2 regions of the Microbacterium sp. CFBP9023 genome follow, and region 2 is predicted to be linked to the other one. Evidence: riboswitches for the same ligand, from Rfam matches in the RefSeq annotation. Region 2 holds a riboswitch; the other holds the start of a gene.
The links. Region 2 has a riboswitch for thiamine pyrophosphate ahead of thiM (hydroxyethylthiazole kinase). Riboswitches for the same ligand answer to the same signal wherever they lie in the genome.

Region 1 (3,199 bases), on a different contig from region 2:
GAGCACGACCGTTCCATCCGGCTCGGCGCCGAGCACGATCACCCGGGTCACGAGCGGCAGCCAGATGTCGATGCGATGCTCGATGACCACGAGGGTCGCACTCGTCGCATCGAGGGCGGCGGCCACGGCATCCCGTACGTCCCGCACCCCCTCGGGGTCGAGGTTCGCCGTCGGTTCGTCGAGCAGGATGGCGCCCGGTCGCATCGCGAGCACGCCGGCGAGGGCGAGACGCTGCTTCTGACCGCCCGACAGCGCGGCCGTGGATCGATCGAGGTCGACGTCGAGCTCTACGGCGTCCAGCGCCGCGCGCACCCGCTGCCAGATCTCGTCTCGGGGGACGCCGAGGTTCTCGCAGCCGAAGGCGACGTCGTCGCCGACCCTCGCGAGGATCGTCTGCGTATCGGGATCCTGCAGGACCATCCCGACCCGTCCCCGGGCGTCGGTGGGCGGCACGCCGTCGACGAGCAGCGCACCGTGCGTCTCGCCCTCATCCGCACCGCCGAGCACCCCACCGAACCCCTGGAGCAGCGTCGACTTGCCCGAGCCGGAGGCGCCGAGCAGCAGCACCCGCTCCCCCGGCTCGATGCGCAGGTCGACGTCGCGCACCGCCCAGCGCCGTCGCGTCGCGTACCGCCACCCCCAGCCACGGGCTTCGAGGGTGGCGGGCGTCGTGAGCGAGCTCACACCCGTGCGGTGACCTCGCGGCCGGCGGCGAACCGGCTGAGGGCGCCCGTGGCGGCGAGGCCTCGGGCGATCAACCATGCCCCGAGTCCGGCGATGACCGCGCCCGAGATGGTCGTCGAGACGATGTAGACGCTCGTGAAGAGCGTGTCGGCGCCGGCGTACCAGAGGATGCGGTCGTTGATGCCGCAGGCGAGACCCGCACCGGCACCAGCCAGCATCGCGACAGGCAGCCGCCAGACGCCGTACAGGAAGATCAGGAACACCAGCTCTGCGCCGAGACCCTGTACGAGGCCCGAGACGATCGTGAGCGGGCCCCACGCGTTGCCGACGAGTGCTGAGATGATCGCGGCGACCAGCTCGGTGTACAGAGCGGCACCGGGCTTGCGGATGATCAGACCGCCGAGCACTCCGGCGATCAGCCAGGGGCCGGCGAGCAGGCCCTGAACACCGGGGAGCAGCGGCGTCAGGATGCTGCTCGGCACCTCGTAGCCGACGTTCCAGAGCAGGAAGATCATCGCGCATGCGACGGCGATGACACTCGCCACGACGATGTCGACGACCCGCCAGCGCCAGAGCTGCGGGCGACCGAGGCCCGTCGATGACTGCGTGGCCGATGCCGATCCCGTGGTGGATCCGGACGTGGATGTACTCATCTGTGACTCCTCCCTGCGCTGGCATGACCCAGATCAGGTTCGACGGTCGAAGCGCGATTCGCTCCCTCTCAGCCCGGCTCGCCGGACTCCCGTGGTTGTACCCACGATCTTACCCAGAGGCGACACCCCGCGTCCTCTCCCGCTGCAGCGACACGGATCCCCGCACGAGTTCGGTACCGTGAGGAGGTGACCGCTCCCGATTCCGCCGAGGCCACCGCCTCCGCCGTTCCTGCGGATGACGACGTCTCTGCGATCTTCACTCCTGAGGCGACTCCCCCCGCGCAGTGGGCGGAGGAAGACAGCGGCGGCACTCCCCTGACGTGGGTCGACCCGGTCGACGTGGCCCAGCACCCGGCGACCGACGCGCTCGATGACGCGCCGGCCGTGGAGAGCGGCGGTGCGCTGCTGACCGGAGCGCACCTGCGCCCGGCGATCGCCCGGCCCGGCGTGCTGGTGCCGCTCGGCGTCCTCGTCGGCTTGCTCGGCACCTACGCCGGATCGGCCATGCTGTGGCCGTTGCACGAGGTCGCGCCGACGGTTCAGGCCGTCGAGCTCGCCCCCGTCGCAGCGCCCGCTGCCGCGATCACCTTCCCTGCCCAGGGAAGCGCTGCCGTGGGGATCGGCGGCATCGGCACGACGTCATCGTCGCTCGACGCTGCCGCGATCGCAAGCGTCACCAAGGTCGTCTCGAGCTTGATGGTGCTCGAGCGGATGCCCCTCGCCGTGGGCGAGCAGGGCCCCGAGTTCTCGTTCACGCGAGCCGACAACCTGGCCTACTGGGACTACCGCCGCTCCGACCAGTCCGCGCTCGACGTGCCCGTGGGCGGTACTCTCACCGAGTTCCAGCTCCTCCAGGGAACGCTGCTCGGATCGGCCAACAACTACATCGACCGGCTCTCCGCGGAGATCTGGGGTTCCCCGTCGTCGTTCACCGCCGCAGCAGCTGTGTGGCTGCGCGACCGTGGTCTCGACGACATCACGATCATCACTCCGTCGGGCTTCGACGACCGCAACCGGGCCACACCCGAGTCGCTCGTCGCGTTGGCCGAGATCGCGATGCAGAACCCCGTCTTCGCCGGCATCGTCGGAACTCCGTCGGTCGATCTTCCGGGTGCGGGCACGGTGGTGAACACGAACGGGATGCTGGCGGACCCCGGCGTCGTCGGCGTCAAGACCGGCACGCTCGGCGACAGCTGGAACCTGTTGACCGCGAAGGTCGTCACTGTCGACGACACGACTGTGCATCTGTACGCGTCGGTTCTCGGTCAGGCCGACGACGCGCAGCGCCTCACGGAGACCCGTTCGCTGTTCACGCAGGTCGAGACGGCGCTGGAGCAGCAGACTCCCGCCGTCGCCGAGGGCACGGTCGTCGGCACCGTCACCACGGCGTGGGGCGCGAGCACCGATGTCGTCACGGATGCGGATGCCGATGTGGTCCTGTGGAACGGCGCCGTCGCCGAGACCTCGACGGACTTCTCACTCGGCGACAACCGCGAAGCGGGCGACGAGGTCGGCACGATGACGAGCGTCGGGCCGTTGAACACGGTGACCACGTCGCTGTCGCTCGCCGACGATGTCGATGCCCCGAGCCCGTGGTGGCGGCTGACCCACCCCCTCGAACTCCTCGGCATCACGGCCGACCAGCGCTGACGCGTCGTCCCTCCAGCGAAAGCCCGACGGACGCAGAACGCCTCGCCGCCCGGGATTCGGGAGGCGAGGCGTTCTGTCGTTTCAGGCGCTCTGTCGCTCTGGCGCTCTGGCGCTTCTGGCGCTTCTGGCGCTCTGGCGCTTCAGGCGCGTGAGGAGCCTCCGGCATCCGGCCGTTCGACCACTGCCTGCGCGGCCGCTGCCTCGGCAGCGGG
Region 2 (3,199 bases):
GACCTATGGGTGAAGCGCCGTTCCTCGAACCCGGCGACCAGATCTCCTGGCACTACCGCAAGCCCGGCTGGCAGCCCGGCGATGCGTCGACCATCACGCCCATGCGGGTGGTCCGCGACGATGAACGCGGTCTGGTGGCATGGCTCGCTCCGGGCACGCTCCAGGAGGGGCAGGGCACTCCGGCGGGCGAGCGCATCCGGACCGTTCCGCTCGAGCGTCGGTGGCTCGATCCGCGTACCCGGATCGTGGAGGAGTGGTGGGGCAACGGCATCCTCCGCATCGCTCCGGCCGGTGTGGCGTGGTCAGTGTGGCTGTTCTGGAGCGATGTGAGCGGTCCCGAGTGGGAGTTCGCCGGGTGGTACGTGAATCTCGAGAACGCGCATCTGCGCACCGACCGCGACACGTATTCATCGGATCACATCCTCGACGTGGAGATCCAGGCGGACGGTCAGGTGCACCTCAAGGACGAGGACGAGGTGATCGCGGCCGTCGAGCAGGGACGTCTCACCTCTGAGCAGGCCGCGCAGATCGAACGACACGCGGACGCGGCGATCGAGTCCTTCCATCACGGTGACTGGCCGTTCGACGCCGAATGGCGCGACTGGCGCCCGGATCCCTCGTGGACGGTCCCGGAACTGTCCGGCCTGTCGGATCTTCGCACGAGCTGACCGGCATCCGCCCTGAGCGGAAGACCCTTCCCCTCGCGCGGCGAAGATGGTGGCATGGGGTCATGACGGATGTTCTGATCCTCGGCGGCACCGGCTGGCTGTCCGGCCGCATCGCCAGACGGCTGCTCCTGAGCGGGGCGACGGTGATGTGTCTGGCGCGCGGAGGACGCCCGTCTCCGGAGGGCGCGAGCCTGGTGCTGGCCGATCGTGACGCCAGGGACGCCTACGATGCGGTGTCCGGTCGGGAGTGGGATCACGTGATCGACGTCTCGTCGAACGCGGCCCACGTCTCCGCTGCGGTCGCGGCACTCGGTGAGCGAGCGGGCCGCTGGACGTACGTCTCGTCGATGTCGGCATACTCCGACGAGGAGACGGTCGGTGCAGACGAGTCGGCGACGCTGCATCCGCCGGCTGAGAGGGGAGACGACGAGTACGGCCAGCAGAAGGTGGCCGCCGAGGACGTTGTCCGTGCACTCGGCGACCGCACCCTGATCGTGCGCCCGGGATTGATCGTCGGGGCGGACGACCCGAGCGATCGTTTCGGGTATTGGGCTGCCGCTTTTCTGCGTGCCGAGGACGGCCCGGTGCTGCTTCCGCCTGTCGAGGAGCGAGACGTGCAGGTGATCGACGTCGACGACCTGTCCGAGTTCGTCGCCACCACGAGGGCCACCGGCGTGATCAACACGATCGGCGATCGGCATCGGCTGAGCGAGGTCCTCGACGCCGTGCGCAGACGTGCGGGGCACCGGGGAGACACGGTCGCGGCATCTGACGCCTGGCTCGTCGAGCACGGTGTGGCGTATTGGGCGGGGGAGCGGTCGCTGCCGCTGTGGCTGCCGAGCGAGATGACCGGATTCATGACCAGGTCGAACGCCCGCTACCGCGCGGCAGGAGGTCGGCTTCGTCCGCTCGACGAGACGATCGCCGCCGTGGTCGATGACGAGCAGGCGCGCGGCGTCGATCGGGACCGGCGGGCAGGGCTCACTCGCGCCGACGAACTCGCGCTGTTGCAGCTGATCGACTGATCGGGGCCTCGCTAGACTGCGATCAGTGACACGGGGTGCCGCATCTGCGGCTGAGAACAGACCCGTCGAACCTGATCTAGTTCGTACTAGCGAAGGGATGTCGCGTTGAGCGATCGTCTGCGTCCTGATTCCGAATCGACCTTGGCCACCTCGGCGGCTGAGCTCCTGACAGGGCTGCGCGACAGCCCACCCTTGACCCATTGCATCACCAACAGCGTCGTCACGGGCTTCACCGCGAACGTGCTGCTCGCCCTCGGCGCGGCGCCGGCGATGGTCGACATCGTCGGTGAGGCGGGGATGTTCGCCGGGGTGGCCTCCGGGGTGCTGATCAACCTCGGTACGCCGACTCCGGAGCAGCGTGCGGCGAGCCGTGAAGCCGCGGCAGGAGCCCTCGCCGCAGGTACTCCGTGGGTGCTGGATCCCGTCGCGATCGGCGCGCTGCCGGTGCGCACGGCACTCGCGCACGAGCTGGCCGACGCACGCCCCACGGCGATCAGGGGGAACGCCTCAGAGATCCTCGCCCTCGCGGGGCTCAGCGCTGGAGGGCGCGGCGTCGATGCGACGGACGCGACCGATGCCGCGGCCGAAGCGGCACTCGCACTCGCTTCGCGGCACGGCGCGGTGGTCGCGGTGTCGGGACCGGTCGACCTGGTGACGGACGGAGCACGATTGCTCCGCATCGCGAACGGTCATGAACTGCTCACCCGTGTCACCGGCGGCGGATGCGCGCTGGGTGCTGTCATGGCGGCGTTCCTCGGTGCGGCGCGCTCGACCGCTGCGGATCCGCTCACCGCCGTCTCGGCGGCGAGCCTCGTGTACACGATCGCCGCCGAGCGCGCCGCGGCGCGGGCAGCGGGCCCCGGCAGCTTCGCCGTCGCACTGCTCGACGCGCTCGCCGCCGTGCAGCCGGAGGACCTCGCCGTCGCCGCGCGTGTGCAGGAGCACGCGCTGTGATCGCGGACCTCTCCCTCTACCTCGTCACGGATCCCACCCTCTGCGGCGCGCGGGGCGTCGCGGAGACGGTGCGACTCGCCGTCGACGGGGGCGTGCGCATCGTCCAGCTGCGCGACAAGGAGGCGACGGATGCCGAGACCGCCGATCAGTTGATCGAGCTCTCTCGGGTGATCGACGGCCGTGCACTGCTCGTGGTGAACGACCGCGTCGAGGCGGCACTGATCGCTCGCGCCAGGGGAGCGCGGGTCGACGGCGTGCACCTCGGCCAGGGCGACGTATCGGTGCTGCGGGCACGCGAGCGGCTGGGACCCGAGGCGATCATCGGGTTGACGGCGAACACGCCGGAGCATCTCGACGCCGTGGCCGCCCTGCCGTCAGGAACGGTCGACTATCTCGGCGTCGGCGTGATCCGTCCCACCGCCACCAAGCCGGATCACCCGCCGGCCCTGGGAATCCACGGCTTCCGCGCGCTCGCCGCGAGGACCGCACTGCCATGCGTCGCCATCGGCGGCGTGGGAATCGACGACATCGAGCGCCTTCGGGATGCGGGTG

Region 1: it holds a riboswitch for thiamine pyrophosphate, as region 2 does, so the genes downstream of both, SOM10_RS06070 (ECF transporter S component) here and thiM (hydroxyethylthiazole kinase) in region 2, are expected to answer to the same signal.

The regions. Positions count from the first base shown of each region.
Region 1 is NZ_JAXCWI010000001.1:1,247,659-1,250,857, forward strand. Features, by position in the region: gene SOM10_RS06065 (ABC transporter ATP-binding protein) at 1-762, opposite strand, end outside; gene SOM10_RS06070 (ECF transporter S component) at 681-1,337, opposite strand; TPP riboswitch at 1,331-1,440, opposite strand; gene SOM10_RS06075 (D-alanyl-D-alanine carboxypeptidase) at 1,524-2,987, shown strand; gene SOM10_RS06080 (ABC transporter ATP-binding protein) at 3,128-3,199, opposite strand, start outside.
Region 2 is NZ_JAXCWI010000002.1:14,736-17,934, reverse strand. Features, by position in the region: gene SOM10_RS10335 (DUF402 domain-containing protein) at 1-668, shown strand, start outside; gene SOM10_RS10330 (NAD-dependent epimerase/dehydratase family protein) at 731-1,693, shown strand; TPP riboswitch at 1,715-1,808, shown strand; gene thiM (hydroxyethylthiazole kinase) at 1,799-2,647, shown strand; gene SOM10_RS10320 (bifunctional hydroxymethylpyrimidine kinase/phosphomethylpyrimidine kinase) at 2,644-3,199, shown strand, end outside.